Regions from separate parts of the Streptomyces sp. NPDC104096 genome, predicted to be linked through region 3. Evidence: riboswitches for the same ligand, from Rfam matches in the RefSeq annotation. Region 3 holds a riboswitch; each other region holds the start of a gene.

Region 1 (7,278 bases), on a different contig from region 3:
CGCCGGGGAATCGGGCGAACACGACGACCACCTCACGGCGGAGACAGCCGTCTGGCTGCTCCACTGGGCCGTCCTCCCGTACGCCGGACACCAGGGCATCCAGGACAATCTGGTGCTCCTGTTCCGCTGGCTGTGCGAACAGGGCGGCCCGGTGGAGCGCCGCTTCCTTGAACTGCTGCTCGATTCCCCTGTCTACGGCATGCCGAAGCTGCCGGACCAGGTCTGGTACGAACTGGTCCGGCACCTGCGCAAGGTCCCCGCCGGACCGCCCCGGGAGGCCGCCCACGCGCAGGCCGAGCCGTCGGCGCCGGTCGTGGCGCGTCGTACGACACCCGGTGACGGCCACCGGGCGGACTCGTCCGACGACCGGTGGCTGTTCTGCTTCCTCGCCGTGAGCTGCGTGGCCGTCCTGTTTCTTCTGCTGCTGATCGACCGATGGTGAGGCGACCGACGGGGGTGCGGTCAGAAGGCGCGGGACGGGATCGGCGCGGCGTCCGTGTCGCGCCGGGTGACGGCGAGACAGCCGACGAACCCGACGATCGCGACCGTCCAGGCGAGGGTGACCGGCGCCAGTCCGAGTCCGAGGCCGCCACGGGTGCGGCCGAGCGCCGTCCAGTCGGCGAGCGAGGCACCGAGGGGCCGGGTGATGACGTACGCCGTCCAGAAGGCGGCCACCGCGCCCAGGGCGCCGAAGCGATGGGCCAGAGCGGGCACGCAGATCGCGGCCGTGAACAGGAGGACCGAGCCCGGGTAGCCGAAGCCGGTGGTGGCGGTGAGGTCCCCCGCGGCGGTGCCGAGGGCGAAGGTGGCGAGCACGGCCGCCCAGTAGAACGCCTCGCGACGGCGGGTGCCGACGCTGTGGATGGACAGCGTCCCCTCACTCGCGTACCACAGGACGAAGACCGCGGCCAGCACGACGAGGAAGCCGGGGGTCGAGACGGCGTACGGCACGCCGAGGCCGACGTGCAGCACGTCGGCGGCCATGGTGCCGAACACGCTGACCATGACGACGGCCGTCCAGTAGGCCCAGGCGACGTACCGGCGAAGCACGAACTGCACGGCGAGAGAAGCCATCAGGGCGAGCCCGCCGAGCCCGACCGCGGGGACCGGGCCGAGCAGTCGCGCCAGGAGGTCCGACGCCGTCTCCCCCATGCCGGTGGTCAGCACCTTGATGATCCAGAAGTAGGCGGTCACCTCCGGCACCTTGTTCGCCATCCGGCGTACGGGTATGCGGGGCCGGTCGTCGAGGATGTGCTCTGCGGTCATGATCCGCACCCTGACACCCCGACCCTGAACGCAGCCTGAACGTCCGGCCGCATGAGGATCCGGCCCCGTTCAGGCGGAACTCTCCCCGAGGAGCTCCCGCAGCACCCGCTCCTCGGCCGGGCTCAGCCCGGTCACGAAGTGCTGGAGCGCGGCGATCGGGTCCGGGCCCCGGTCGAGGGCGTCGCGCATCGCCTCGGCGGTCAGTTCGGCCGCGTCGCGCGTGGGCCGATAGGCGCCGCGCCGCCCGTCGGCGTCCCGCAGCACGAGCCCCTTGTCGTACAGACGTCTGAGGATGGTGTGGACGGTGTTGTAGGCGAGGTCGCCGCCGAGCTCCGTCTGGATCTCGGCCGGGGTCCGGGGCAGCTCCGCCGCCCACAGTGCCGCCAGGACCGCACCCTCCAACTCGCCCGCACTGCGCCGTCCGGGTCTCTTGTGTGGGCCGGTGCCAGCCATGTCGGCCACCTTACCGAGACGGACGGATATCTTCTCACCTGCCTTTAACCCTACAAAATGTAGGGTGTGGTGCGACCCTACGGACTGTAGGGGAGTCGATCCCGTGGCGCGCTACGACGAGAGGTGCACGATGGCCGACGGCTCTCCCTTCGTCCGGCACCCCCGAGGACCGGCGTGACCGCGACCGGCCTGCCGGTGCCCACGGGCCGACGCCGGTACTGGCAACTGGGGGTCACGCTCGCGGTACTCCTGGCCGCCTGCGGGGTCCTCGTCTCGCACCGGGACGTCCTCGGCGGCGGGGCCGACCGGCTCGCCGCCGCCGACCGCGCATGGCTGCTGCTCGCGTGCGTCGCCGCCGCGTCGACCTGGGTGTGCGCGGCCGTCGTCCAGCAGGGCGCGGTCGCCGAACGGCTCCCTCGGCGAAGGCTCGTGGCCGCACAGTTCGCCGCGTCCGCCGCCAACCACCTCCTCCCGGCCGGGGCCGGGGCGACCCTGGTCAACCTGCGCTTCCTGAACCGGTGCGGGCTGTCCACGACCCGTTCGGCGACCGCGCTCGCGGTGAAGGCGGCGGCCGGCGGGCTGGTCCGCTGTGTCCTGGGCCTGACCCTGCTGCTGACCTCGCCGGACACCGTACGGGTGCCGACGCGGGTGCCGCACGGGCTGGTGCTGCTGCTGCCGGTGGCGGCCGGGGCCGTGGTGTGGGCCGTCGCGGCGAGCGCCCGGCTGCGGCGTGCCGTGGGCCGGGCTCTCGCCGAGGTGCGGGAGGTGCACCGGTGCCGGGCGCGGGCCTGGGCGCTGTGGGGCGGCTCGGCCGCGTTCGCGCTGCTGCACGCCGGGGTGGTCGTCGCCGTCGTCCACGCGCTCGGCCTCGGGCTGTCCACGGGCCATGTGGTCATGGCGTACCTCGTGGCCAGCGGTGCGGCGGCGCTGCTGCCCACGCCCGGCGGTCTCGGTTCCCTGGACGCCGCGCTCGCGCTGGCTCTCACCGCGGACGGGGCGCCGGGGCGGGCGGCGATCTCGGCCGTCCTCGGCTACCGCCTGCTCACCGCGTGGCTGCCGATGGTTCCCGGCCTGCTGGTCCTGCTCCTGCTCGCGCGGCGCTCGGCGCTCTGAGGACACCCGGTCGCCCGGCACGGGAACGCCTCGTTCCCCCTGATCGTCTACAGTGTCGTAGACCGACTACAGGTTTGTAGTCGGTCGCTGTGGTCGCGCCGGACTCCGGCCGGATTCCTCAGGTCCGGTCGTCCGGCCGACCACGGGGCGCCAAGGGAAGGACTCATACCGATGACCACACCGATGACGACACGGATGGATCTGCTGCCACGGCCCGCCGCCGGGACGGAGGCCGGTCGATGACCGGCGCTTTCGGCGGCGCGTCGATGGACGGCTCCGCCTACCGGGAGGTGGTCGGTCTCGCGGGGCGCTCGCCCGGATGGCTGGACACCGCGGTGTCGGCGTGGTCGACGTACGGACTGGCCGTGTTCGCCGTCCTGATGGTCGTCGGCTGGTGGCGGGCCCGGCGCACGGGGGCCGCGCGGACGGTGACGGCCCTGGCCGTGCCGGTGGTCGCGGTGCTGGCCTACGGCGTGGACTCCCTGCTGAAGCTGCTGGTGCGCGAGAGCCGGCCGTGTCTGGCGCTGCACGTGCGCACCCTGGAGACGTGTCCGGCACCGGGTGACTGGTCGTTCCCCAGCAATCACACGGTGATCGCCGCCGCGTGCGCCGTGGCTCTGTTCTCCGTCTCGCGCCGGCTGGGCGCCGTGGCGGTCGTGGCCGCGCTGGCGATGGGCGTGTCCCGGGTCTGGGTCGGCGTGCACTATCCGCACGACGTGGTCGCGGGATTCCTCGTGGGCGGGCTCGTCGCCCACGGCCTCATGACCCTGGTGCGGCACCGGGCGAGCACGCTGGCGCGCCTGCTGACCGCCACTCCGCTGCGCCCGCTGCTGCCGGCCTCCTGACGCGGGGTCACCGCGCGACGGAGCGCGGGATCGCCCCTGCCGACGCGCTATTGGCCCTCCATACGACACACGGTACTGTCGTTCTGATACGACGACGGGATCACGGAAGCCGGTGGGAATCCGGCACGGTCGCGCCACTGTGGACGATGCCTCCTCGACGGGGCGCATCGCGAGTCAGACCCGGGGCCGTCGTCCTGTGCACCACCGAGATGGGACGCGAACTCCCAGAGGAGGCCCTGCCATGGCGCAGCACGTCGCTCAGCCGACCGCCACCACCCCCGTCGTCACCGGCAAACTGCCGCTGAAGGACATTGCCCCCTGGGCGGTCTTCTTCGGCATTCTGATGCTGGTCCTGCTGTACTTCGTCGGCGCCGAGCAGGGCGCCACCTCCGTCGTCTCCGGCGAGGACGTCCACGAGTGGGTGCACGACGCCCGCCACCTGCTCGGCTTCCCCTGCCACTGACGAGGGGCGCCGAACTCCCGTGAACTCCGCAACAGTGAGAAACCTGCTCGTGCGGGGCATGCTCGCCGGCCTCGGGGCCGGCGTGCTCGCCCTGATCGTCGCCTACTTCCTCGGTGAGCCGAGCGTGGACAGCGCGATCGGCCTCGAGGAGGCGCACGCGCACGCCCACGAGCACGAGGTCGAACTCGTCTCCCGCAGCCTCCAGTCCACCGCGGGCCTCGCCACCGGTGTGCTGGTCTACGGAGTGGCGTTCGGCGGCATCGCCGCCCTCGCCTTCTGCTTCGCCCTCGGGCGCGTCGGCCGCTTCAGCCCCCGCGCCACCGCGCTGCTGCTGTCGGGGACCGCGCTGCTTGCCGTCTACGTCGTGCCGTTCCTGAAGTACCCCGCCAACCCGCCGGCGGTCGGCGAAGCCGACACCATCGGCAGGCGCACCACGCTGTACTTCCTGATGATGGTGCTCAGCGTGCTCCTCGCGGTCGCCGCGGTGATCGCGGGCAAGCGGCTCGCGCCGAGACTGGGCACCTGGTACGCCACCGTCGTCGCCGTCCTCGGCTTCATCGCCGTGATCGGCCTGGCGTACGCGTTCCTGCCCGTCGTCAACGAGGTCCCGGCCGACTTCCCGGCCACCCTGCTGTGGCGGTTCCGGCTCTCCGCCCTCGCCATTCAGGCCACGCTGTGGGCGGGTTTCGGTCTCGTCTTCGGCGAACTGACCGAGAGGCTGCTGCACCCGAAGCCCGCACGGGCCGCCGCGGGTTCGGCGGTGGCCGCCCCGTAGCGACCCCGTCGTCACGCCGAGAGGGCCCGCGGAACCATCCGCGGGCCCTCTCGGCGTCGGCCGGGGCGGTCCCCGCGGTCAGTCCTCCGTACTGCCCGTCGTCGGTCCGAGCGGCCCGCCGAGCCGGAGGTTCCAGCGGTGCGCACGCCCGGTGAGCTCGGTCGCCGTCAGCGGCGGCACGTCGAGGCGCCAGAAGGCGGCCTCGGGAGCCGCCAGCGCGTGGATCACCGCGGCCCGTACGACCTCCGGCTCCACCACGGCCAGCACTCTGCCGTCGCTTCCCGCCGACGTCTCCAGCCAACGGGCGACCCGCTCGCACACCTCCCGCACCGACTCCCCGCCGTGCGGGGCGGCCCCCGGGTCGGACAGCCAGCGCGCCAGCTCCTGCGGCTCCGCGGCGGCGACCTCGTCGAGGGTCAGGCCACGCCACCGCCCCATGTCCCCGCCCGCGAGCGCCGGTTCCCCGGCCGCGTCGAGACCCAGCTCCGCGGCCGTCCGGCGGCAGCGCACGCTCGGTGAGGCGAGGACACGCACGGCGGACGGCAGGGAACCGGCCGCCGCCCGGGCCCGCGCGGCACCGAGGTCGTCGATCGGGTCACCGTCGTCGAAACGAGCCCGGCGCAGCGACGAACTCGTCGCGGGCGTGATGAAGGTGACACGGCTCGTCACGTGGTCGCTCCTCCCGTGCGGATCCCCGGCTGCCGGTCCGGGGCCATGAGGGTATCCGGCCCGGCGCGACGGCCGTCGACGCCGACCGTCGCGGTGAGCTGCCGCGCGCTGCCCGCTGCCCGCCAGTGCCCTCGGTCACCACCATTGCCGACCGCTACGCACCTCGCTATGTTAATCGGAAATCACATCCGTACGACAAGGTTCATCGCGCATTGATCGTGCAACTGGCAAGTCTGCGACCGAACTTGTAACCATCCGGCCCAGCAGGGAAGCAGGTAAGTCAATGGAGAACCTCAGCAGGCGCAAGGCTCTGTCACTCGGTGTCGCACTCGGCCTCGTGGGTGTGGCCGGCCCCGCCCGGGCCTGGGCGTCGACGGGCCCGGTGTCCGCGACCGCCGCCGGAACCGGTCCGGAGTGGATCTGGGACAGCCTGGCGGACCCTCTGATGGCTTCGATGCTCGACAACGGGCACGTGCCGGCGATCAACACGGCGTGGGCGTCGTGGGTGAACAACAACGACCCGCTGCCCGGCGGCGTACCGGCCGAATTCGCCGCGTACCTGCGGCAGGTCAACGTGCTGCCCTCCTGGGCCGACCCCGCCAAGCTGGCCCGTGCCGCCGACTTCAACCGGCGCAGGGACACGTACCTGTTCATGCTGTACGGCCTCGGCAGCGGAATCATGAGCACCGTGATCCCGCGCGAGGCGAGGAGCGTCTACTGGTCCGCGGGCGGCGCCAACATGCAGGACCGCGCCGCCAAGACGTTCACGTTCGGCTACGACCTGTCCCAGTTGGGAGCCTTCCAGCCGACGGGGCAGTTCGTCGTCACCGCCAACAAGACGCGCGTGGTGCACGCCGCGGTGCGTCACCTGCTGCCGCAGTCGCCGCACTGGAAGGCGGTCACCGACGAGACCACCCCGATCAGCGCCGCCGACATCCTGGTCACCTTCCACAGCCTGGGCACCTACGTGCACCGCAAGCTGCTCGACTGGAAGATCCCGTTCCCGGCCGCGGACCAGGAGGCCTTCCTGCACTCGTGGCAGGTCGCCGTCCATCTGCTCGGGGTGCCGGACGAGCACATCCCCCAGACCTGGGCGGCCGCCGAAGCGCAGTCGGCGCAGGTGCTCACCCCGATCCTCACCCCGACCACGGAGGGCATCGCGCTCGCCGAGGACCTGCTGGGCCTGACCGCACAGATCGACCTCGGCGTCACCCGCGGGTTCCTGAACGAGTTCGTACGCTACGTCCTCAGCGACCAGGTCGGCGACTGGCTGGGGCTGACCCGCGACTACGCCTCGGCGGCCCTGATCCGTACCGCGTGGCCGGCGTACATCCTCTTCCGTGAGGGGCTGTCGCCCGTCATGCCCGGCACCTTCTACCTGTTCGACCAGTTCATCCGCGCCCTGGCCATGCTGTTCCTCAACAAGGGCGCCTCCGGGACCACCACGCCCATCACGATCCCCACCGCGAACCGGGCGGCCTGAGCCGTCGATCCGGTCGGTCCCACCGCCTCCCGCCCCGTCGGCAGCCGGGCCGAGGGGCGGGAGGCGGTGGGGTTCACAGACCCAGCGCGCCCACGACCAGGGCGGTCACGGCCTCACGATGCCCGGGGCTGTCCCGCCACCGCAGTCTGCGTCCCGCCTCGACCACCACACCGAACCCCGCGTGCACCAGCACCCGGGCCTGGCGCGGGTC
Region 2 (7,278 bases), on a different contig from region 3:
CTGGCGACTGGTGCGCGATCCGCTGGCGTTCATGGCGCGGCTGCGCGACCACGGCGACGTCGTACGCCTGAAACTCGGCCCGAAGACGGTGTACGCCGTCACCACCCCGGCCCTCACCGGCGCGCTGGCGCTCAGCCCCGACTACAAGATCGACGGGCCGCTGTGGGAATCGCTGGAAGGCCTGCTCGGCAAGGAGGGCGTCGCCACCGCCAACGGCCCCCGGCACCGGCGCCAGCGGCGCACCATCCAGCCGGCCTTCCGGCTCGACGCGATCCCCGCCTACGGGCCGGTCATGGAGGAGGAGGCGCACGCGCTGACCGTGCGCTGGCAGCCCGGCGACACCGTCGACTGCACCTCCGAGTCCTTCCGGGTCGCCGTGCGGATCGCCGCCCGGTGCCTGCTGCGCGGCGACTTCATGGACGAGCGCGCCGAGCGGCTGTGCGTCGCGCTCGCGACCGTCTTCCGCGGGATGTACCGCCGGATGGTGGTCCCGCTCGGACCGCTCTACCGGCTGCCGATTCCGGCCAACCGCGATTTCAACCGCGCACTGGCCGATCTGCATCTCCTCGTCGACGAGATCGTGGCCGAGCGCCGGGCGTCCGGTCAAAAGCCGGACGATTTGCTGACGGCATTGCTGGAGGCGAAGGACGAGAATGGCGACCCCATCGGGGAACAGGAGATCCACGACCAGGTCGTCGCGATCCTCACCCCGGGCAGCGAAACCGTCGCCTCCACGATCATGTGGCTGCTCCAGGTCCTCGCCGAACACCCCGAACACGCCGACAAGGTGCGGGCGGAGGTGGAATCCCTGACCGGAGGCCGCCCTGTCGGATTCGATGACGTCCGCAAACTCACGCACACCAACAATGTCGTCGTCGAGGCCATGCGGCTGCGTCCCGCGGTTTGGATTCTGACCCGGCGGGCGGTGACCGACACCGAACTCGGTGGCTATCGCATTCCGGCCGGTGCGGACATCGTCTACAGCCCCTACGCGATCCAGCGCGACGGCCGTTCCTACCGGGACAACCTGGAGTTCGACCCCGACCGCTGGCTGCCCGAGCGGGTCAAGGACGTGCCGAAGCACGCCATGAGCCCGTTCAGCGTGGGCAACCGCAAATGCCCGAGCGACCACTTCTCGATGGCGCAGCTGACCCTGATCACGGCGGCGGTGGCGACGAAGTACCGCCTGGAGCAGGTGTCCGGTTCCGACGACACCACCCGGGTGGGCATCACGCTGCGTCCGCACCGGCTGCTGCTGCGGCCGGTGACGCGGTGACGCGGTGACGCGGTGACGGTGGTGGGGGGACGGCGGCCGGCCGCGGTCAGGCGGCCACCGGGCCCCTGAACGTGCGCCGGTAGGACTGGGGCGTGATTCCCAGCGCACGGACGAACTGGTGGCGCAGTGCCGCCGCGGTGCCGAACCCGGTGCGCCAGGCGATCGCGTCCATCGTCTCGTCCGTCGCCTCCAGCAGCCGCTGGGCCAGCAGCACCCGCTGGCGCAGGATCCAGCGGTAGGGAGTGGTCCCGGTCTCCTGCTGGAAGCGGCGGGCGAAGGTGCGCGGCGACATGTGGGCGCGGGCGGCGAGCTGGTCGACGGTGACCTCCTCGTCGAGGTGCTGCTCCATCCACGCCAGCGTCTCGCCGACGGTGTCGCACGCGCTGCGCGGCAACGGCCGCTCGATGTACTGGGCCTGGCCGCCGTCCCGGTGCGGCGGCACCACCATCCGCCGGGCGATCTTGTTGGCGACCTCGGGCCCCTGCTCCTTGCGCACGATGTGCAGGCAGGCGTCGATCCCGGCGGCGGTGCCCGCCGAGGTGATCACCGGGTCCTCGTCGACGTAGAGCACGTCCGGCTCGACGATCGCCCGCGGGTACCGCCGGGAGAGCTCGGCCGCGTGCCGCCAGTGCGCGGTGCAGCGGCGCCCGTCCAGCAGCCCGGCGGCACCGAGCACGAAGACCCCGGAGCACACGCTGAGCACCCTGGCGCCCCGGTCGACGGCCCGGCGCAGCGCCGCCAGCAGCTCGGGCGGGTGCTCACGCAGGACGGTGGCGTCGGAGGCGGGCACCGCGATCAGGTCGGCCTCCTCCAGCCGCTCCAGGCCGTGCTCGGTCGACAGCGTGAACCCGGCGACATGGGTGCTGAGGGTCGGACCCTCGGCCGAGGCGACGGCGTAGTCGTACACCGGCAGCCCCTCGTCGCTGCGGTCGATGCCGAACACCTCGCAGACCACGCCGAGTTCGAAGGGGTGCGCGCCGTCGAGCAGAACGGTCACCACGTTCTTCAGCATGCCGTCAGTGTGCCGCAGATTCCGCCCGGGCGCTGGCAGGAATTCGCAGTTGTGCGGCAGTCCTGCCACTGTCAGGGGTGTTCGCGGCGTACGACGGTTACCTCATGAACACACTCACCGGATACGCCGCCCTCCTGGTCGCCCTCGTCCTCCTCGCCGGTCCGGCGCTCGCGTGGCTGCTGCGCGAGCGCCGGATCGACCGGGAGCTGAGGCCGCGGCCGCCTCAGAAGTCCTCGTCCAGGTCGACGGTGCCCTCCACCGCCACCTGGTACGCGGACGGGCGCCGCTCGAAGAAGTTGGTCAGCTCCTGAACCCCCTGGAGCTCCATGAAGGAGAAGGGGTTCTCCGAGCCGTACACCGGGGCGAAGCCGAGCCGGCTGAGCCGCTGGTCGGCGACGCACTCCAGGTACTGCCGCATCGACTCGGTGTTCATGCCCGGCAGGCCGTCACCGCACAGGTCGCGCGCGAACTGGAGCTCGGCCTCGACGGCCTCCCGGAGCATGTCGGTGACCTGCTGCCGCAGCTCGTCGTCGAAGAGCTCCGGCTCCTCCTTGCGGACGGTGTCGACCACGTCGAAGGCGAAGCTCATGTGCATCGTCTCGTCGCGGAACACCCAGTTGGTGCCGGTGGCCAGACCGTGCAGCAGACCCCGGCTGCGGAACCAGTAGACGTACGCGAAGGCGCCGTAGAAGAACAGGCCCTCGATGCACGCGGCGAAGCAGATCAGGTTGAGCAGGAAACGGCGGCGGTCGGCCTTGGTCTCCAGCCGGTCCAGCTTCTCGACCTCGTTGATCCACTTGAAGCAGAACTCGGCCTTCTCGCGGATGGAGGGGATGTTCTCCACGGCGTCGAACGCCGCCGCCCGGTCCTCCGGGTCGGGCAGGTAGGTGTCCAGCAGCGTCAGATAGAACTGGACGTGCACGGCCTCCTCGAACAGCTGGCGCGACAGATACAGGCGCGCCTCCGGGGAGTTGATGTGCTTGTAGAGGGTCAGTACCAGGTTGTTCGCCACGATCGAGTCGCCCGTCGCGAAGAACGCGACCAGACGGCCGATCAGGTGCTGCTCGGCCGGGGTCATCTTCGCGAGGTCGGACACGTCCGAGTGGAGGTCGACCTCCTCCACGGTCCAGGTGTTCTTGATGGCGTCCCGGTAGCGCTCGTAGAAGTCCGGGTAGCGCATCGGACGCAGTGTCAGCTCGAAGCCCGGGTCGAGGAGGTTCTGGTTACGGGTGGCACTCATTACTGGCAGGCCTCGCAGGACTCGGGGTTCTCAAGGGAGCAGGCGACGGCGTCGGGGTCGGCCGCCTGCTGGACGGGGACGGTGGCCTGCGCCTGGGCGGCCCGCGCGATCCGGGTCGCCGGGCGCGAGCGCAGGTAGTACGTCGTCTTCAGGCCCGACTTCCAGGCGTACGCGTACATCGAGGAGAGCTTGCCGATGGTCGGCGTCTCCAGGAACAGGTTCAGGGACTGGGCCTGGTCCAGGTACGGGGTGCGGGCCGCGGCCATGTCGATCAGGCCACGCTGCGGGATCTCCCACGCCGTGCGGTACAGCGCCCGTACGTCGGCCGGGATCCACGCGAAGTCCTGCACCGAGCCGCTGGAGTCGCGCAGCGCCTCCCGGGTGCGGGCGTCCCACACGCCGAGCTCCTTGAGGTCCTGCACCAGGTAGGAGTTGACCTGGAGGAACTCGCCGGACAGCGTCTCGCGCTTGAACAGGTTGGAGACCTGCGGCTCGATGCACTCGTACACGCCCGCGATGGACGCGATGGTGGCGGTCGGCGCGATCGCCAGGAGCAGCGAGTTGCGCATCCCGGTGGTGGCGACGCGTTCCCGCAGGGCCGCCCAGCGCTCCGGCCAGGTGAGCTCGACGTCGTAGTGGTCGGGGTGCAGTACGCCCCGGGCGGTACGGGTCTTCTCCCAGGCCGGCAGCGGGCCGTTGCGCTCGGCGAGGTCGGCGGAGGCCTCGTACGCGGCGAGCATGATCCGCTCGGCGAGACGGGTGGACAGCCGCCTGGCCTCCGGGGAGTCGAAGGGCAGGCGCAGCTTGAAGAAGACGTCCTGGAGACCCATCGCGCCGAGGCCGACGGGACGCCACTTCGCGTTGGAGCGGCCCGCCTGCTCGGTGGGGTAGAAGTTGATGTCCACCACGCGGTCGAGGAAGGTCACGGCGGTGCGGACGGTCTCGTCCAGCCGCTCCCAGTCGATGTCACCGTCGACGACGAAGGCGCCGAGGTTGACCGAGCCCAGGTTGCAGACCGCCGTCTCGCCGTCGTTCGTGACCTCCAGGATCTCCGTGCAGAGGTTGGAGGAGTGGACGACGTGCCCCGGCTCGGCCGTCTGGTTGGCGGTGCGGTTGGCGGCGTCCTTGAAGGTCATCCAGCCGTTGCCGGTCTGCGCGAGGGTGCGCATCATGCGGCCGTACAGATCGCGGGCGGGGATCGTCCTCTTCGCCAGGCCCGCCGCCTCCGCCGCGCGGTAGGCCGCGTCGAACTCCTCGCCCCACAGGTCGACCAGCTCGGGCACGTCGGAGGGGGAGAACAGGGACCACTGCGCGTCGGCGTTCACGCGGCGCATGAACTCGTCCGGGATCCAGTGCGCGAGGTTGAGGTTGTGCGTGCGGCGGGCGTCCTCGCCGGTGTTGTCGCGCAGCTCCAGGAACTCCTCGATGTCGGAGTGCCAGGTCTCCAGGTAGACCGCGGCCGCGCCCTTGCGCCGGCCGCCCTGGTTCACCGCGGCGACCGAGGCGTCGAGGGTCTTGAGGAACGGGACGATGCCGTTGGAGTGCCCGTTGGTGCCGCGGATCAGCGAACCGCGCGAACGGATCCGGGAGTACGACAGACCGATGCCGCCGGCGTGCTTGGAGAGCCGGGCGACCTGGTGGTAGCGGTCGTAGAGGGAGTCCAGCTCGTCCAGCGGGGAGTCGAGGAGGTAGCAGGACGACATCTGGGGGTGCCGCGTACCGGAGTTGAAGAGCGTGGGGGAGGAGGGGAGGTAGTCCAGACGGCTCATCAGCCGGTAGAGCGCGGCGACCTCGTCCACCGAGCGGACGGTGTCGTCCTCGGCGAGGCCGGCGGCGACCCGCAGCATGAAGTGCTGGGGCGTCTCGATCACCTGACGGGTGATCGGGTGCCTGAGCAGATAGCGGCTGTGCAGCGTGCGCAGGCCGAAGTAGCCGAACCGGTCGTCGCCCTCGGTGTCGACGAGCGCGTCGAGCCGGGCGGCGTGGATCCGGGTGAACTCCGCCGTGCGGTCGGCGATGAGGCCTTCCCGGTGTCCGACGGCGACGGACTCGGTGAACGTCGTCACGCCCTGCGAGGCGGCTTCCGCGGCGATGCTGATGGTCAACAGCCGGGCGGCCAGCCGCGAGTAGGCGGGATCGTCGGAGATGAGCCCGGCGGCCGCCTCCGTGGCCAGCTCGCGCAGCTCCGTCTCGTCCGCCCGCGCGGACCGGCCGCGCAGCGCGGCGGCGGCGACCCGGCCGGGGTCGGCGTCGGGGAGGTCGGAGGTCAGCTCGGTCAGGGTCCGCAGCAGCGCGGCACCGGGACCGTCGGTCTCCCTCGCCGGGGTGGCTGAAGCCGGATCGGCTGGCGCGATGGTCACTTGGGGCTCTCCCTCGCTCGGCAGGGGGCCTCGCGGAGGGCAGGGGGCGGCACACGAGCGCACGGGGCGTCGCGTCCACCGGTCCATTCCGCGAGACCCGGACGTCAAGGCACCCGGACCGGACGGCCGGGCGCGCGGTCGGCAGGTCCTCGGACTGGACGCGTGGATGCCCGCCGTGGGGCGGACAAGCACAGGTACACCGTTGCGGGACAGTTCCGGATTCGCACCGGATTCCCCTGCGGCGACAGCGAGCATGAGCATACATCTTGTGCCGGGCTGCGGTGCCACCCCCAGATGTTGTGTCACATCGACTTCGGAGCGTGTCAGTCGGACTCTCCGCGGACGGCGGCCGGAGGCCCGGACGCAGGCGCGGGCGGGCTCCTCGCGGGCCGCGGACGGGCCCGTGACGGGGCTTCCCCCGGGCACCGGCCGGGGACGCGAAGGGGCGGCGGGGCCTTGTCGCCCCGCCGCCCCTCGCCCCGCCGGTGAACCCGGCGGAGGGTGGTTCAGCGTCCTGCGCCGGTGCCGGCGCGCAGCTCTCGACGCGCCGGCGTCAGTGCGCCGATCCGGCCGTGGCAGGCGGCAGTTCCGCCTGTACGCCCGGGTCGCCGGCGTCCGCCGTGTAGTCCTGCGGGCTGGTCTCGTCGACGCCCTCGGGAGCCTTGGCGGCCTTCAGGACGAAGGTGAGGACCACCGTGACGGCCACGTTGAGCACGAACGCCGTCAGACCGATGTAGCCGATCTCGCCGATGCCGGGGATCTCCTTCGAGCTGCCGCCGAAGTGCTTCTGGGTCGGTGAGGCCACCCCGTACGCGGCGAGCGTGCCGTACACCATGCCCACGGCCCAGCCCGCCAGCAGCGCCCAGCGGTGGAACCAGCGGGTGAACAGGCCGCCGACCAGGGCCGGGAAGGTCTGCAGGATCCAGATGCCGCCGAGCAGCTGGAAGTTGATCGCGACCGTCTTGTCCATGGTGAGGACGAAGACCAGGGCACCCACCTTCACCAGCAGCGACACCAGCTTGGAGACCTGGGTCTCCTGCTTCGGGGTCGCGTCGGGCCTGATGAAGTCCTTGTAGATGTTGCGGGTGAAGAGGTTCGCGGCCGCGATCGACATGATGGCCGCGGGGACCAGGGCGCCGATGCCGATGGCGGCGAACGCCACGCCCGCGAACCAGTCCGGGAACATGTTCTCGAAGAGCTGGGGGATCGCCAGCTGGCCGTTGGTCACCTTCACCCCGGCCGCGATCGCCATGAAGCCGAGCAGGGCGAGCAGGCCCAGCATCAGCGAGTACAGCGGGAGGATCGTGGTGTTGCGGCGGATCACGTCGCGACTGCGACTGGACAGGGTCGCCGTGATCGAGTGCGGGTACATGAACAGCGCGAGCGCCGA
Region 3 (7,278 bases):
GGCCCCCGCGGGGACGGCGGCGGCGCCGGTCACGGCCTGCGGGCCGTAGGGGATCTCGCAGCGCTCGGTGCGCAGCTCGGTGACCCGCTGGGCGAGCAGGTCGAGGAGCTGGGTCACGGGTACGGGACCGGCGGAGAGCTGGAGGAAGGAGAGCACCTGCGGCATGGCCGAGACGACCTCGGCGACGGTCGAGGGCTCATGGTCCGCGGGTTCCGGGCACGCCAGCGACCACGCGTCGAAGAGGGCGACCCAGCCGCGCAGGACGGCGCTGTCGTCACGGTCCCAGGCGCGCAGCCGCCAGCCGGGACGGGCGCTGTCGCCGTGCACCTCGATGAGGCCGGCGAGCCGGGCGGTGTCCCAGTCGGCGCGGACCTCGGTCGCGGTCAGGCCGAGTTCCAGGGCCGCCCGGTCGGCGGTCGCGTCGGCGAGGGTGGCCTTGCCGTCGACGGCCGCGCCGTCGCGGCCGGGGCCGAGGGCGGCGTCGGCCCAGCGGGCGACGCGGGCGGCCGGGGCCAGACCGGAGCGAGCCATTCTGGCCAGCTCCGCGGGGGCCGGCGTGCCCTCCGGAGGTCGGGGTGCGGGGCGGCGCGGGCGCCGCTGGTTCACGGCTCTGGGGGCGGCGGCCAGGGGTCGGGGGCGGACGAGTCGAAGCCTGGAGTCGCGCGGGATACGGGACGTCACGGGTGCAGTCTTCCGGTTGACCGTCCGAAAACCCAAACGGAATGTCACGGCGGGCTACGGGACTGGCCAACGCACACGTCCGCGAGGGGGGTCGACGGGAGCGATCAGGCCAGTGGTACGGCTTTAAACGGAAGCAGGTCGGCCGGTCCGCGACCGGTGCGCGGTCCGGTCCCGGCGGGGGACCGGGACGGCCACGTCAGGGGACCGGACCGGTCACATCAGGGGGACCAGGAAGCGCCGCAGAGCCTCCTCGTAGGCGGCCGGGTCGGCGTTCCACATGGCTCCGTGCGGGGCACCCGGGACGGTCTGGAGGGTGACCAGGTCGGGCCGGCGCCGGGCGAGGCGACGGGAGAGGGCCCAGGGGGCCACCGCGTCCTCGGGGCCGTGGAAGATCAGCGCCGGGATCCGGAGCAGGGCGGGGTCGGCGGGCTCCTCGTCGCTGGCGCTGTTCATGCCGGTGCGGCCCTCGGCGGCACGCACGGCCAGCGGCAGCAGCGGCCCCGGGGTGCGGCGGGCCGCGGCCAGCGAGCGCAGGGTGGTCTCCCAGCTCAGCACCGGGGAGTCCAGGACGAGCCCCACGGCCCGCTCGCGCAGCCCCGAGTGGGCGGCGGCGCGCAGCGCCATGGTGGCCCCGGTGGACCAGCCGTACAGCACGAGGCGCTCGGCTCCGTAGCGCACGGCGTAGCGCATCGCGGCGTCCAGGTCGCGCCACTCGCTCTCGCCGAGGTGGTTCAGGCCGTCCTGCGGGCGGGGCGCGCCGAGGTCGCCGCGGTAGGAGAGGGCCAGCACCGAGAAGCGATGGCGGTGCAGGAACTCCATCACGTTCAGGGCCAGCTCCCGGGTGGTGCCGAGGCCGTGGGCGGCGATCACCCAGGTGTCGCGGGCGCCGGGGACGAACCACGCCGGCAGCGGGCCGAGCTCGCCGGGGATGTCGACGTCGGCGTACTCCAGGCCGAGCGCGGCGCCCGGGTTGCCGACGTACACGTTCGGGGTGAGCCACACCTTGTCGCCCTGGCTCAGGGTGCCGTGGGTGACGCGCTCCAGGCGGCGCACCACGGTGTCGGCCGAGAGCGCGGCGGCGTCGACGACGGGCCCGACGACGGCGTGGGAGCCGTCGCCCGCGAGGCCGTAGGTGCCGGGGCGCAGCGAGGCCAGGTCCCTGGTGAGGGTGATCCGTCCGGCGGCGGTGCCGTGCACGGTGAGCCTGGGTTCGGTGGGCAGGGGCCGGCCGGCCGGCGCCTTCAGGGCGGCGTCGCTGGCGAGCCGGCCGGCGGCCACCGCGGCGGCCCCGGCCCCTACCACTGCGGTGACGGCGGCGGCCGTCGCTTTGACAGGGTGCACCCGTTCAGTGTCGGGGCGGTGCGGACGACCGGCCAGTGGGAGCCGGGGAAGGAGTGACGTACCGGGACGGGGCCGGAGGCACGCCCCGGCCACCCGTACGCCGCGCGCGGCACGCGTGCGCCGTGTGCGCCACCTGTACGCCGTGCGTGCCACCTGTCCGCCGTGCGCGCCGCGCGGGCCGTGCGTACGCCGGGCGGGCCGCCTGCGCGGGCCGTCCCATGCGCACCGCGCACCCTGCCCGCCCCACCCGCACCGTCAGGCCCGCTGCCCGTACCCCCGCAGCCGCTCCCCCGCCTCCGCCACCTGCTCGGCCGTCAGCAGGTGCGGCGCCAGTCCCGGCACCGAGGACGCGGTCAGCCACAGCCGGCACATCCACTCCAGTTGTGCCGTGCGGTCGTAGGCCTGGTCGAGGGTGGCGCCGTGGGTGAGGGTGCCGTGGTTCTGGAGGAGACAGCCGGTGCGGTCCACCAGGGCCAGGCGCACGTTCTCGGCCAGCCGCTCGGATCCGTAGGGCGCGTAGGGGGCGACCCGGACGGGCCCGCCGAGCGCCGCGGCCATGTAGTGGATCGTCGGCAGCTCGGGCACGAGCGTGGAGACGGCCGTGGCGTGCACGGCGTGGGTGTGCACCACGGCCCGGGCGTCGCCGGCGCGGTGGACGGCGAGGTGCATGGGCAGCTCGCTGGTCGGGACGAGGCTGCCGAGCACCTGCCGGCCCGCCAGGTCGACCCCGGTGATGTCGTCCGGCGTCAGCCGGTCGTAGGGCACGCCCGACGGCGTGACCAGCACGGTGTCCCCGACCCGGACGGAGACGTTGCCCGAGGTGCCGACGACCAGTCCGTCGGAGACGGTCCGGCGGGCCGTCGCGACAAGCGCGTCCCAGGCACGCGCCTCGTCCTCGCTCACACCCCGGCCGCCCGGGTCGCCCTGTATGCCCTTTGTGTTCCGGGCGCCCCGCGCACCCTGCCCGTCGTGCCGCCGCTCAGTCATGTCGCGATCCTGCCAGGCTCGACGCCGACAGGCCGCCGATCACGCAGCGTAGCCATTTCGGGTCCGTCGGCATACGACGGCGGCGACGGCCCGCCGCAAGCCGGAATCCCGACCGACGGTCCGACGGGGTTGCGACACCAGGCCGCTCACCTGGGGTGACCGGTCATGCGGGGTACGTATCGGTAGCATCAAGCGGAGTGTCATTCTCCTGTTGGCGACACCACAAAGCCCGTCTCAGTTCACCTTCCGTTCACCCAGGTTGCCTACGTTCATCGCACCAATGACTTCGAACGATTGCCTGGGTAAATGGAAAACTTCTCGCTGATCCTCGCGATTGTGGTGGTAACCGCACTCGCGTTCGATTTCACGAACGGTTTTCACGACACCGCCAACGCGATGGCCACGACCATCTCGACCGGTGCACTCAAGCCCAAGGTTGCGGTGGCCATGTCGGCCGTCCTCAACCTCGTGGGCGCCTTCCTCTCCGTGGAGGTCGCCAACACGATCTCCAAGGGTCTCGTCGACGAGACCGGCATCCGACCCGAGGTCATCTTCGCCGCCCTGGTCGGCGCGATCCTCTGGAATCTGCTGACCTGGCTGGTGGGCCTGCCGTCCAGCTCCTCGCACGCCCTCATGGGCGGTCTGATCGGAGCCACCGTCGCCTCGGCCGGCGTGGGCGCCGTCCACGGCGACGCGCTGGTCACCAAGGTCCTCATCCCGGCCGTCGCGGCCCCGATCGTGGCGGGCGTCGCCTCGATGCTGGCCACCCGCTTCTCCTACACCCTGGGCAAGAAGGCCGACAGCAAGGCCGCCGCGAAGGGCTACCGCACCGGCCAGATCGCCTCGGCCGGCCTGGTCTCCCTGGCCCACGGCACCAACGACGCGCAGAAGACGATGGGCATCATCACCCTCGCCCTGGTCGCCGGCGGCGCCATCGCGCCCGACTCCGACCCGCCGGTCTGGGTCATCCTCTCCGCCGGTCTCGCCATCGCGCTCGGCACCTCCCTGGGCGGCTGGCGCATCATCCACACGATGGGCAAGGGCCTGACCGACCTTCAGCCGCAGCAGGGCTTCGCCGCCCAGACCAGCGCCGCGACGGTCATCCTGGCCTCCTCCCACCTCGGCTTCTCCCTCTCCACCACGCACGCCGTCTCCGGCTCCGTGATGGGCGCGGGCCTCGGCCGCAAGGGCGGAGTCGTGCGCTGGTCCACCGCGACCCGCATGTTCGTCGCCTGGGGCCTGACCCTGCCGGCCGCCGGCCTGGTCGGCGCGCTCGCCGAGTCCGTGACGAACCTGGGCGACTGGGGCACCGCGGCCGTCGCCGTCTTCCTGATCGCCTCCAGCGCCGCGATCTGGAAGGTCTCCCGGCGCGAGACCGTCGACCACAACAGCGTCACCGCCTCCGAGGAGCCGGCCGGCGTGGTGACCCAGGCGATCGCCATGGTGGCCCCGCCCCCCACCGGCACGGTGACCGAGAACCTCACGGCCACCATCCCCTCCCCGGCCGCCGCCCCGATGGTCACCGCCGACCCGGCGACGGCGTCGGTCCCGCCGACCGCCGCCTGAGCCCCGCGCACCCGGTTAAGTAAGGAAGCATCGGTATGAACATCGACTGGGCAGCCCTGGGCTCCGTGTTCGGCGTCAGCCTCGTGGTCACCGTGGGTCTCGTGGCCCTGTTCACCCTCGGCATCATGGGTCTCTCCCGCCAGGAGCGGGCCTCCGCGCAGGGCGGCGGCGCCGCGCTCGCGGTGACGGGCGCCTACGCGTGCTTCGCGGCCTGCGCGGCCGCGGTGGGCTACGGGATCTGGCTGATCGTCGCCTGACCCGCCGCCATCCGGCACACCGTTCGCCAAGGGCGGGAAGAACCCACGGGTTCTTCCCGCCCTTGCCGTTGCCCGCGCTTCCCGTTGCCCGCCCGTCTCGTCGGCCGCGCTTCCCACTCGTCGCCCGCCCATCCCGCCGCCCGCCGTGTGTGGGGCTTCACACACTCCTCCGTCCCAGGTCAAGAGCAGGTTGACGGCCCTTCAGGGCCCGTGGTGGACTTCCGGAGCCATCTACGACGACACAAGAGGAAGCCGGTGCGAATCCGGCGCGGTCCCGCCACTGTGACCGGGGTAGCAATCCCCGGGAGCCAGGAACTCTCGCCGTCGGTCTCGTCGAACCAGGGCGTGGACACCCTGAGTGAGGACATGTCGCCATGCTCGGCTGCCGATTGAGTCTCAGCACCAGGTCACTGCCCGGTACCGCCACGATCGGCTGAGCCGGTGCGTGCCGATCGCGTCTTCGCGTACGGCGCCACCGCGGGCCTCCTGGGCGACCTGTTCCTCGGCGATCCACGCCGCGGGCACCCGGTCGCACTGTTCGGGCGCGCGGCCGCGGCCGTGGAACGGGCGTTGTGGCGGGACCACCGTGGCCAGGGCGCGCTGCACACCGTGGTGTGCGCCGGCGGCGCCGTGGCGCTCGGGGCCGTGGCCGCCCGCGCCGTACGTACCTCCGGCGCCGCCTCCGTGGCCCTCACCGCCGCCGCCACCTGGGCCGTCGTCGGGGGCACCTCGCTCGCCCGGGAGGCCCGCGCCATCGGGCGCGCCCTGGAGGCCGGGGACGTCGCGGGCGCCCGCGCCCGGCTGCCGCATCTGTGCGGCCGGGACCCCCAGGCCCTCGACGCGGACGGCGTAGCGCGGGCGGTCGTCGAGTCGGTCGCCGAGAACACCTCCGACGCCGTCGTCGGCGCGCTGGTGTGGGGAGCCGTCGGCGGGGTGCCGGGACTGATCGGCTTCCGCGCCGTGAACACCCTCGACGCCATGGTCGGCCACAAGTCGCCCCGCTACCGCCGCTACGGATGGGCCTCGGCCCGGCTCGACGACGCCGCGGGCTGGCCGGGGGCCCGCCTCACGGCCGCCCTCGCGGCCCTGGCCGGAGACGATCCGCGCGGCGCCGTACGGGCCTGGCGGGCCGACGCCGCCAGGCATCCCAGTCCCAACGCCGGTCCCGTGGAGGCCTCGTTCGCCGGGTCCCTCGGCGTGCGGCTCGGCGGGACCCTCTCCTACGCCGGACGGGTCGAGCACCGGCCCGTGCTCAACGGTGCCCACGGACGGGCCGTCCGTGCCTCGGACATCGACCGGGCGGTGCGGCTGTCCCGGCGCGTCGGCTGGCTCGCGCTCGGCGTCTGCGCCGCCGCGCGACTCCTCGTGAAGGAACGTGACTGATGAACGGTGGTCTCCTGGTCGCCGGCACCACCTCCGACGCCGGCAAGAGCGTCGTCACCGCGGGGATCTGCCGGTGGCTGGTGCGGCAGGGCGTCAAGGTCGCGCCCTTCAAGGCGCAGAACATGTCCCTCAACTCGTTCGTGACCCGCGAGGGCGCGGAGATCGGGCGGGCCCAGGCGATGCAGGCCCAGGCCTGCCGCGTCGAGCCGACCGCGCTGATGAACCCCGTGCTGCTCAAGCCCGGCGGCGACCGCAGCAGCCAGGTCGTCCTCATGGGCAAGCCGGTGGGCGAGATGACCGCGCGCGGGTTCTTCGGCGGGGTCGCGGGCCCGTCCCCCGGGAACAGGCTGCACGGCGGGCGGCAGGAGGCGCTGCTGGGCACCGTCCTCGACTGCCTCGCCGAGTTGCGGAGCACGTACGACGCGGTGATCTGCGAGGGGGCCGGCAGCCCGGCCGAGATCAACCTGCGCCGGACCGACATCGTGAACATGGGCGTCGCCCGCAACGCGCGACTGCCCGTCCTCGTCGTCGGCGACATCGACCGCGGCGGTGTCTTCGCCTCCTTCTTCGGCACGGTCGCCCTGCTCGCTCCCGAGGACCAGGAGCTGGTCGCCGGGTTCCTCGTCAACAAGTTCCGGGGCGACGTGTCCCTGCTCGAACCCGGGCTCGACATGCTGCACGGCCTCACCGGGCGGCGGACGTACGGCGTGCTGCCCTTCCGGCACGGCCTCGGCATCGACGAGGAGGACGGGCTGCGCGTCTCCCTGCGGGGTGCCGTCCGGGAGTCCGCCGTCACCGCCCCCGTCGGCGAGGACGTCCTGCGGGTCGCCGTCTGCGCGATCCCGCTGATGTCCAACTTCACGGACGTGGACGCGCTCGCCGCCGAACCGGGCGTCGTCGTGCGGTTCGTGGACCGGCCCGAGGAACTCGCCGACGCCGACCTCGTGGTGGTCCCGGGCACCCGCGGGACGGTCAAGGCCCTGGAGTGGCTGCGGCGGCGGGGCCTCGCGGACGCGCTGCTCCGCAGGGCCGCCGAGGGCCGGCCGGTGCTCGGCGTCTGCGG
Region 4 (7,278 bases), on a different contig from region 3:
GACCAGGATCACGGGCAGGTCGTGGAGCGTGGTCCGGATCGTCTGCACATCGGCGTCGGGCCAGATCAGCGGACGGGTCACCAGCCCGGCGTAGGGCTCGGCGTCGAGAGACCAGGCGGAGGTGAGCCAGGCCTGCCGGATGCCCAGCGTCGAACCGGGTTCCGCCGTGCCGTTGCGCTGCCCGGAGTCCTCGTAGTGGAACGGGGCGATGATCAGCACCGGCCGGTTGCCGCCGCCCGTCTTCTCCAGGACCTTCTCGCGCACCTTCTCGATGTCTTCCGCGAAGGGGCTGTTCGCCTGCTCGCGGGCCAGGCGCTGAAGCTCCCGCTGGGTGTTCACCTGTAGCTGTGACTGGACCACAGCGAGTTGCCGGGCACGGTCGAAGGCCAGGTCCGCCTCCTCGATGCGCAGCTTGGTCAGATAGAGGTCCCGCTCCAGGGAGCGTCGGTGTGCCGTGGTCGCCTCCTGGGCGCGGGTGCCGGCGAGGATGCGGTCCCGCTCCAGGGTGTGTTCATGTGCGATCCGGGCGTCCTGTTCGTGGCGCGCGGCCATTTCCTGGTCCCGGTGCAGTGCGCGCTCGTAGGCGGTGTCCGCCTCCTGCCTCCGGTCCTCCCTGAGCGCGCGGTCCCTGGCGAGGAGATTCTTGTGAGAACGTCGCGCCTCTTTCTCGCGTACTTCGGCGAGGAATTCCTGTTGTTCCTGGAACGATCCGTCGCGCTTGCTCTTGTACCAGTTCAACACGTGGCCGGCGGCCTGCCCCAGGGCGAGAACACCCAGGACACCGGCGGATATGGGATCCATTTCGGCCTCACCCGCCGATCTCGGTGCTCAAGGGGCCACCCCGGAATGGTTGCAGTACCAGCAGGGCTCGTCGGTCTGGGAGGAGATCCAACGCGACTGTCCGAGGCCTCCGCAGTGAGGGCAGTCCCCGGCGCCGAAGTGGACCTGGGAGGCGTGGGGGTCCTGGTGGTCGTGGGGGTCGTACGGCGTGTGCTCGTAGGGGGAGGCCTGCGCCGGGTGGAAGCCGTCGCCCTGCGCCGGCGGATCGCCGGTGGGGGAGGGCGCGAGGTCGGAGGGTTGATCGAGGCCGTCGAGGGACGTGGGATCGTGCTGCGGGAGATCGAAATGCGTCGGATCGAGGAATGAGGAAAAATCCCCCATGCCGCCCCCAAGGGGAATAGATCTTCAAGCGGACTCGTACGATATACCCGTGCAAGTCCTCGGGGGAATACGGCTCGAATGTTCGACCGCCGAAAATAGGCGACGGATTTATCTTCCGTCACATTGATTACCGGAAGAAATCCAGAGGGCCCGGGGCATCGGCCTGGGCTGCCGCGTCTGTGAACGCCTCGCCGTCCGACTGTCCCCGGCGGGGCGTACCGCCGCTCGGCCGGCCCCTGTGGATCGACCGGAACACCAGCACCTCCGCTCCCTGCCCCGTGACCGATCGCACGATCTGACCGTACGACGGACTTGATAGCCTCAGCGGGCCAGTCGAGCCACACCCGAGGCCAGGGAATCCGGTGCGAATCCGGAACTGACGCGCAGCGGTGAGGGGGACGGGCGGGGCACGACGCCACTGGGAGACCGGGAAGGCGCCCCGACCGGACGAACCCGAGTCCGAAGACCTGCTGGCACCTTCGCGCCCCCGCGCGGAGGGACGTCCGTAGGCCAGGCTCCGCGTACGAGCCCCGACCCCAGAGGCTTGCCCGTGCTCCGTACCCCCGCACTTCTCCGCACCCCGGCGCTCCTCCTCGCGTCCGCGCTGCTGCTCACCGCCTGCGGCTCCGCCGGCGACGACGCGAAAGCCGAGAAGACCTCCGCCGCCGGCTACCCGGTGACCCTCGACAACTGCGGCCACCAGGTCACCCTGAAGGCGGCGCCGAAGCGAGCCGTCTCCCTCAACCAGGGCACCACCGAGATCCTGCTCTCCCTCGGTCTCGCCGACCGCATGGCCGGTACGGCGACCTGGACCGACCCGGTCATGAAGGACCTGGCGAAGGCCGACGCGTCCGTGCCGCGCCTCGCCGACAACAACCCCTCCTTCGAGAAGGTCCTGGACGCCGAACCCGACTTCGTGACCGCCTCGTTCGTCTCCACCCTCGGCAAGGGCGGGGTCGCCACCCGCGAGCAGTTCGAGAAGCTGGGCGTGCCCACGTACGTCTCGCCGTCCGACTGCTCGGCGGGCAAGGACAACGGCAGCGGCGGTGACGGATCGCGCAGCGAACCGCTCACCCTCGACGCCGTCCACGGGGAGATCCGCGACCTGGCACGCGCGTTCGGCGTCGAGGAGCGCGGCGAGAAGCTCGTCGCCTCGCTCGGACAGCGGGTGAGCACGGCCACCGCCGGACTGCACGCCTCGGACGTCTCCCTCATGTACTGGTTCGCCAACTCCCAGTCGCCCTACCTCGCGGGCTGCTGCGGCGCGCCCGGCGTCATCACCCGCGCGGTCGGCGCGAAGAACGCCTTCGCCGACACCCACGACGAATGGCCCCAGATCAACTGGGAGACGGTCGCCGACCGCGACCCCGACGTCATCGTGATCGGCGACCTGACCCGCAAGCAGCAGACCGCCGAGACCGCCGCGGCCAAGATCCGCTTCCTGGAGTCCAACCCCGCCACCCGCAGTCTGACCGCCGTGAAGAAGAAGCGGTACGTCCTGCTGAGCGGGCAGGCGATGAACCCGACCATCCGCACGATCGAGGGGATCGAGCAGGTCGCAGCCGGTCTGCGTGCCTTCGGGTTCGCCAGGTGAGGGCCCGCTCCCTGCTGTTGACGGGCGGAGGACTGATCGCGCTGCTCGTGTCGATCGCCGTGGCCGTGACGATCGGCCCCGCCGACATCTCCACCGGCGACGTCTGGGCGTCCGTCGCGGCCCATCTCGGCCTCGGCGAAGGCACGTCGACGCCGCTGCGCGACGGCATCGTATGGAACCTGCGGATGCCGCGCACCCTGCTGGCCGCCGTGTGCGGAGCGGGACTCGCCGTGTGCGGCGCGGTCATGCAGTCGCTGCTGCGCAACCCCCTCGCCGACCCCTTCGTGCTCGGGGTCTCCTCCGGCGCGTCCACCGGAGCGGTCGCCGTGGTCGTGCTCGGCGTGGGCGGGGGAGCGGTGTCCCTGTCGGCCGGCGCCTTCCTCGGCGCGCTGCTCTCCTTCGCCCTGGTGCTCCTGCTCAGCCACACCCTCGGCCCCAGCGCCGACCGGGTGGTGCTGTCCGGGGTCGCGGCCATGCAGCTGTTCTCCGCGCTGACCTCCTTCGTCGTCCTCACCTCGGCGGACGCCGAGACCACCCGGGGCGTGCTCTTCTGGCTGCTCGGCTCGCTCACGGGCGCCGACTGGGGACAGGTGCTGCTCTGCACCGTCGTCCTGGCAGTGATCCTCGTCGTCTGCCTCGGGCACGCCCGTACGCTGGACGCGTTCGCCTTCGGCGACGAGGCCGCCGCCGGACTCGGAGTCCGCGTCGCCCGCACCCGCCTGGTCCTGCTCTGCGCGACCGCGCTGCTCATCGCCGCCCTGGTCAGCTGCGCCGGCGCGATCGGCTTCGTCGGCCTGGTCCTCCCGCACGCCACCCGAGCCCTCACCGGCTCCGGGCACACCCGTGTGCTGCCCGTCGCCGCGCTGACCGGGGCCGTCTTCCTGGTGTGGGTGGACACCCTCGCCCGTACCGTCCTCGACCCCCAGGAGGTCCCGGTGGGCGTGGTGACGTCCCTGATCGGCGTACCGGCCTTCGTCGCCGTCCTCTACCGCGGACGGAGCAGGACATGACCAGCCTGCACGCGGACCGCGTCGTACGACGCATCGGCGACAAGGTCGTCGTCGACGGCGTCACCCTCGCCCTGTGCCCCGGCGAAACCATCGGCCTGCTCGGCCCCAACGGATCGGGCAAGTCGACGCTGTTGAGACTGCTGGCCGGGACCCTCACCCCCACCGCCGGAGTCGTGACCCTGGACGGGCGCCCGCTCGCCGAGGTCGGCCGCCGCGCCACCGCCCGCCGAGTCGCCACCGTCGAACAACACGCCGACACCCAGACCGAGCTCACCGTCCGCGAGGTCGTCGCGCTGGGCCGTGTCCCGCACCGCCGCGCCTGGACACCCCCGACCACGGCCGACCGTGAAGCCGTCACCGAGGCCCTGCGGCACACCGGACTGACCGACCGGGCCGGTCAGTCCTGGCACACCCTCTCCGGCGGCGAACGCCAGCGCACCCAGATCGCCCGCGCGCTCGCCCAGGAACCCCGAGAACTCCTCCTCGACGAACCCACCAACCACCTCGACATCCAGCACCAGCTCGACCTGCTGGAACTCGTCGCGAGCCTGCCGGTCACCACCGTGATCGCCCTGCACGACCTCAACCTCGCCGCGATGTACTGCGACCGCCTGCTCGTCCTGCGCGACGGCCGCGCGGTCACGCAGGGCACCCCGGTCGCGGTCCTGACGCCCGACCTCATCGAACGGGTCTACGGCGTCCGCACCGAGGTCACCCACGACCCCGGCCACCCCGTGATCCGCTACCTGCGCCCGGTCACCCCGGACGGATCCCGCCCGACGAGGAGTGTGACGAGCGATGCCTCGACCGCGCCATGAACCAGCCGACCCGGCGCCCACCTCCGCCGACCCGGCACCGTGCCGCGTCGTCGTCTGCCGGGACTGCTGCTGCGGAACCCCGAAAATCACCGGCGTGGACCACGACCGCCAACTCGCGCGCCTGACCGAGCAGGTGCCCGTACGCGTCTCGGACTGCCTCGGCGTGTGCGAACACGCCAACGTGTTCGTCGTCCAGCCCTCCGCCGCCGCACGTGCCGCAGGAGCCCGCCCGGTCTGGCTCGGCCTCGTCAACGACCCCGACGCCACCGAGGACATCGCCACCTGGATCCAGGCCGGCGGCCCCGGCATCGCCCCCTGCTCCGACATTCTCGACCTCTACGTCTTCACCCCGCCCCGCAGGACGGCAACTTCCTGATGACCGCCGTCTCGATCGGCGTCAGCCCGCGTCAGCGGTCCGCTCGGCCAGCAGCCCTTCGAGTGCGACGGTGTCGAGGATCCGGACGCCGATGCCCGCGAGTTCCGTCAGGGCCGAGTCCGTCACCCGAGAGACCGCGTCCCGCACCAGCGCGACCCGGAAGTCCCGCTCCGACGCCTGCACGATGCTGGCCCGCGGGCAGTTGGGCAGGTTGCACCCGGCGAACACCAGCGTGTCCACACCGAGTTCACGCAGCAGCTCCTCCAGGCAGGTGCGATAGAAGGCACCCCAGCGCGGCTTGAACACCGCATGGTCGTACGGCCCCAACCGCTGCGGCCTGCCGGACAGCAGCAGCGCCGGGTCCAGGGCGGGCGCGTCCTCGGGCAGAAGCCCGTCGGCCGGCTCGCTGCCCGGCGAGCCGGGCGTGGCGATCCGCACCCCGGACTCCAGCAGCCCGCGCCGCACCAGATCGGCGTTGCCCCCGCCCTCCTCGTACAGGCGCACCACGTGCACCACGGGCCGCCCGGCGGCGCGGAAGGCGGACACGGTCCGCCGCAGCGCGGGCAGGATCTCCGTGGTCCCCGGCACCCCGTACGGGGCTTCCGAGAGGAAGTCGCGCTGCACATCGATCGTGATGAGCGCGGAGGTCGCGAAGTGCGGTGCGGTGTACGGCTCTTGGGACCCCGCATCTGGTGACGTCATGGTGCGACCCTATGCGGCCGACCGCGGCGCGACCGCCGAGAAATCGTGCTGCGGTCGGGGGACTTGGAATCGAGGGCACGCTCAACAGCCTTCTGGGCGGAGGGAACTTCACTTCGTCGCCCTGGGCGCTGCCGCTGCCCGGCGCCGTGGGGCCGTTGTCAGAGGCGGCGGCTACGTTGCAGCTCAGCACGTGGACGAGCGGCAGCGGGGAGTGGCAATGGTGGTCGAGGTGGGGTACGCGCAGGGGTGGGACCTGGAGGCCCGCCGGCCCTGGCGGCCGATATCGGTGGGGGAGGCTCGCGAGCGCGATGCCGCCGGGCTTCCGTACGTGGTGGTGCACCGGGCGGCGGGCCGGGAGGCTCCCTTGGAAGTCCGGCTCGTTTCCTGGCGGGACCGCTATGTCGGGCTGTGGGTCTACGACGCCCAGGGCCGCCGTACCTACGACCTGGACATGCGGCTGCTGGACGACCCGGCCCGGCTGCTGCGCCGGTGCGTCGTCCGCTGGAGCTACACCGACCCGGAGATGGCGGAATTCGACGAGACGTGTCCGCGTGTCACCGTGGAGCTCTTCCCGGACGGGCGAGGCCTGCGGACGGAGGAACCCCGGGGCGAGCGCGGGGGTTCGCACGTCACGCTGCCCGGGGTCCGCGACCACGAGCGATGGATGGACCGGCCCGCCTTCGGCGCATGGCCGCTGTTCTCGGCCCGGGTCCACGGGCTCACCCAGCCGCCGGTCTTCGAGATCACCGAGGCCACCGACGACAGCAGCGGGCTCGAGCCGGTCACCTGCTGGCGTCCGCCCCGCCCCGCGCAGCCCGGGCCGATCACCGAGCTGTTCCGGCCCGGTGTGCGTGTGACCGACGGCCACCACCCCGAGATGACGGTCGTGGAACCGCGCCGGATCGGCGTGCTGCGCGTGCCCAGCGGACTGCTCGCCGTCTCCGGCCCGGACATCGACGACGGCGACGGGCCGCACCTCACGGTCGCCGTCCCGCCAGGGGAGTACGTACTGGAGGAGGCACAGGCCCGCCACACCTACCACTGCGAGTGGGAGGGGAGCCGGGTCACGCGCACGGCCACCACAGCCGTCCGTGTGCTGGTGAGCGACATCCCCGCCGCCACCTGGGAGATGGCCCTCCGGCCCGACGACGACCCCCGCCTGCTCCTGGAGGACGGGATCTCCGGCTTCGACACCGACGGCGCCACAGGCTGCTTCGCCGACGCCGGGGCGTGGGAGCCGCTTCTCGCGCTCTTCGAGAAGGGGCTGATCCAAGGAGACCCGAACCTGGACCCGAACGTGTACGAGGACATCGACGACTCCATGTACATACTGCGCACCAGGGACCGGGCCTCCGGCGGCGAGCTGGTGGCCTTCGCGACGACGGCGGACGGCACCTATCCCGTCTGGGTCGGCCGTTCCGAGGCCGGCGAGGTGGTCGGGGTGGTGGTGCTGGTGGAGGGGATGCCCGAGCTGCTCCCGGAGAGCGCGGCTACCGCTGTTGCCTGAGGGGTCGAAGGCGGGTTCCTGGGACCCGCCTGCCCCCTGTACCGCCGTGCGGCAGGTACGCCGTCAGCCGGAAAAATCCGTCCCCGCCCACTCCGCCGGTGTACGAGCGG

What was found. Region 3 has a riboswitch for cobalamin ahead of ACZ60B_RS36555 (cobalamin biosynthesis protein). Riboswitches for the same ligand answer to the same signal wherever they lie in the genome.
Region 1: linked by a shared signal. The riboswitch ahead of ACZ60B_RS13295 (CbtB domain-containing protein) and the one ahead of ACZ60B_RS36555 (cobalamin biosynthesis protein) in region 3 are both predicted to bind cobalamin.
Region 2: linked by a shared signal. The riboswitch ahead of ACZ60B_RS05410 (ribonucleoside-diphosphate reductase subunit alpha) and the one ahead of ACZ60B_RS36555 (cobalamin biosynthesis protein) in region 3 are both predicted to bind cobalamin.
Region 4: linked by a shared signal. The riboswitch ahead of ACZ60B_RS21250 (ABC transporter substrate-binding protein) and the one ahead of ACZ60B_RS36555 (cobalamin biosynthesis protein) in region 3 are both predicted to bind cobalamin.

What each region holds. Positions count from the first base shown of each region.
Region 1 covers NZ_JBVJMD010000009.1:187,800-195,077, forward strand. The annotation lists gene ACZ60B_RS13270 (hypothetical protein) at 1-442, shown strand, start outside; gene ACZ60B_RS13275 (COG4705 family protein) at 463-1,266, opposite strand; gene ACZ60B_RS13280 (BlaI/MecI/CopY family transcriptional regulator) at 1,336-1,719, opposite strand; gene ACZ60B_RS13285 (lysylphosphatidylglycerol synthase domain-containing protein) at 1,894-2,832, shown strand; gene ACZ60B_RS13290 (phosphatase PAP2 family protein) at 3,072-3,677, shown strand; cobalamin riboswitch at 3,730-3,882, shown strand; gene ACZ60B_RS13295 (CbtB domain-containing protein) at 3,919-4,140, shown strand; gene ACZ60B_RS13300 (CbtA family protein) at 4,160-4,915, shown strand; gene ACZ60B_RS13305 (histidine phosphatase family protein) at 4,994-5,584, opposite strand; gene ACZ60B_RS13310 (oxygenase MpaB family protein) at 5,868-7,067, shown strand; gene ACZ60B_RS13315 (TetR/AcrR family transcriptional regulator) at 7,141-7,278, opposite strand, start outside.
Region 2 covers NZ_JBVJMD010000003.1:204,539-211,816, forward strand. The annotation lists gene ACZ60B_RS05395 (bifunctional albaflavenone monooxygenase/terpene synthase) at 1-1,276, shown strand, start outside; gene ACZ60B_RS05400 (GlxA family transcriptional regulator) at 1,323-2,288, opposite strand; gene ACZ60B_RS05405 (ribonucleotide-diphosphate reductase subunit beta) at 2,512-3,528, opposite strand; gene ACZ60B_RS05410 (ribonucleoside-diphosphate reductase subunit alpha) at 3,528-5,888, opposite strand; cobalamin riboswitch at 6,012-6,155, opposite strand; gene mctP (monocarboxylate uptake permease MctP) at 6,442-7,278, opposite strand, start outside.
Region 3 covers NZ_JBVJMD010000061.1:26,244-33,521, reverse strand. The annotation lists gene ACZ60B_RS36580 (hypothetical protein) at 1-681, opposite strand, end outside; gene ACZ60B_RS36575 (alpha/beta hydrolase) at 895-2,022, opposite strand; gene ACZ60B_RS36570 (class II aldolase/adducin family protein) at 2,278-3,009, opposite strand; gene ACZ60B_RS36565 (inorganic phosphate transporter) at 3,316-4,575, shown strand; gene ACZ60B_RS36560 (hypothetical protein) at 4,611-4,832, shown strand; cobalamin riboswitch at 5,027-5,172, shown strand; gene ACZ60B_RS36555 (cobalamin biosynthesis protein) at 5,274-6,215, shown strand; gene ACZ60B_RS36550 (cobyric acid synthase) at 6,215-7,278, shown strand, end outside.
Region 4 covers NZ_JBVJMD010000020.1:20,675-27,952, reverse strand. The annotation lists gene ACZ60B_RS21265 (hypothetical protein) at 1-801, opposite strand, end outside; gene ACZ60B_RS21260 (hypothetical protein) at 829-1,161, opposite strand; partial or broken gene ACZ60B_RS21255 (short-chain fatty acyl-CoA regulator family protein) at 1,310-1,460, shown strand; cobalamin riboswitch at 1,475-1,650, shown strand; gene ACZ60B_RS21250 (ABC transporter substrate-binding protein) at 1,712-2,755, shown strand; gene ACZ60B_RS21245 (FecCD family ABC transporter permease) at 2,752-3,765, shown strand; gene ACZ60B_RS21240 (ABC transporter ATP-binding protein) at 3,762-4,583, shown strand; gene ACZ60B_RS21235 ((2Fe-2S) ferredoxin domain-containing protein) at 4,564-4,959, shown strand; gene ACZ60B_RS21230 (cysteine hydrolase family protein) at 4,981-5,661, opposite strand; gene ACZ60B_RS21225 (DUF4241 domain-containing protein) at 5,879-7,168, shown strand.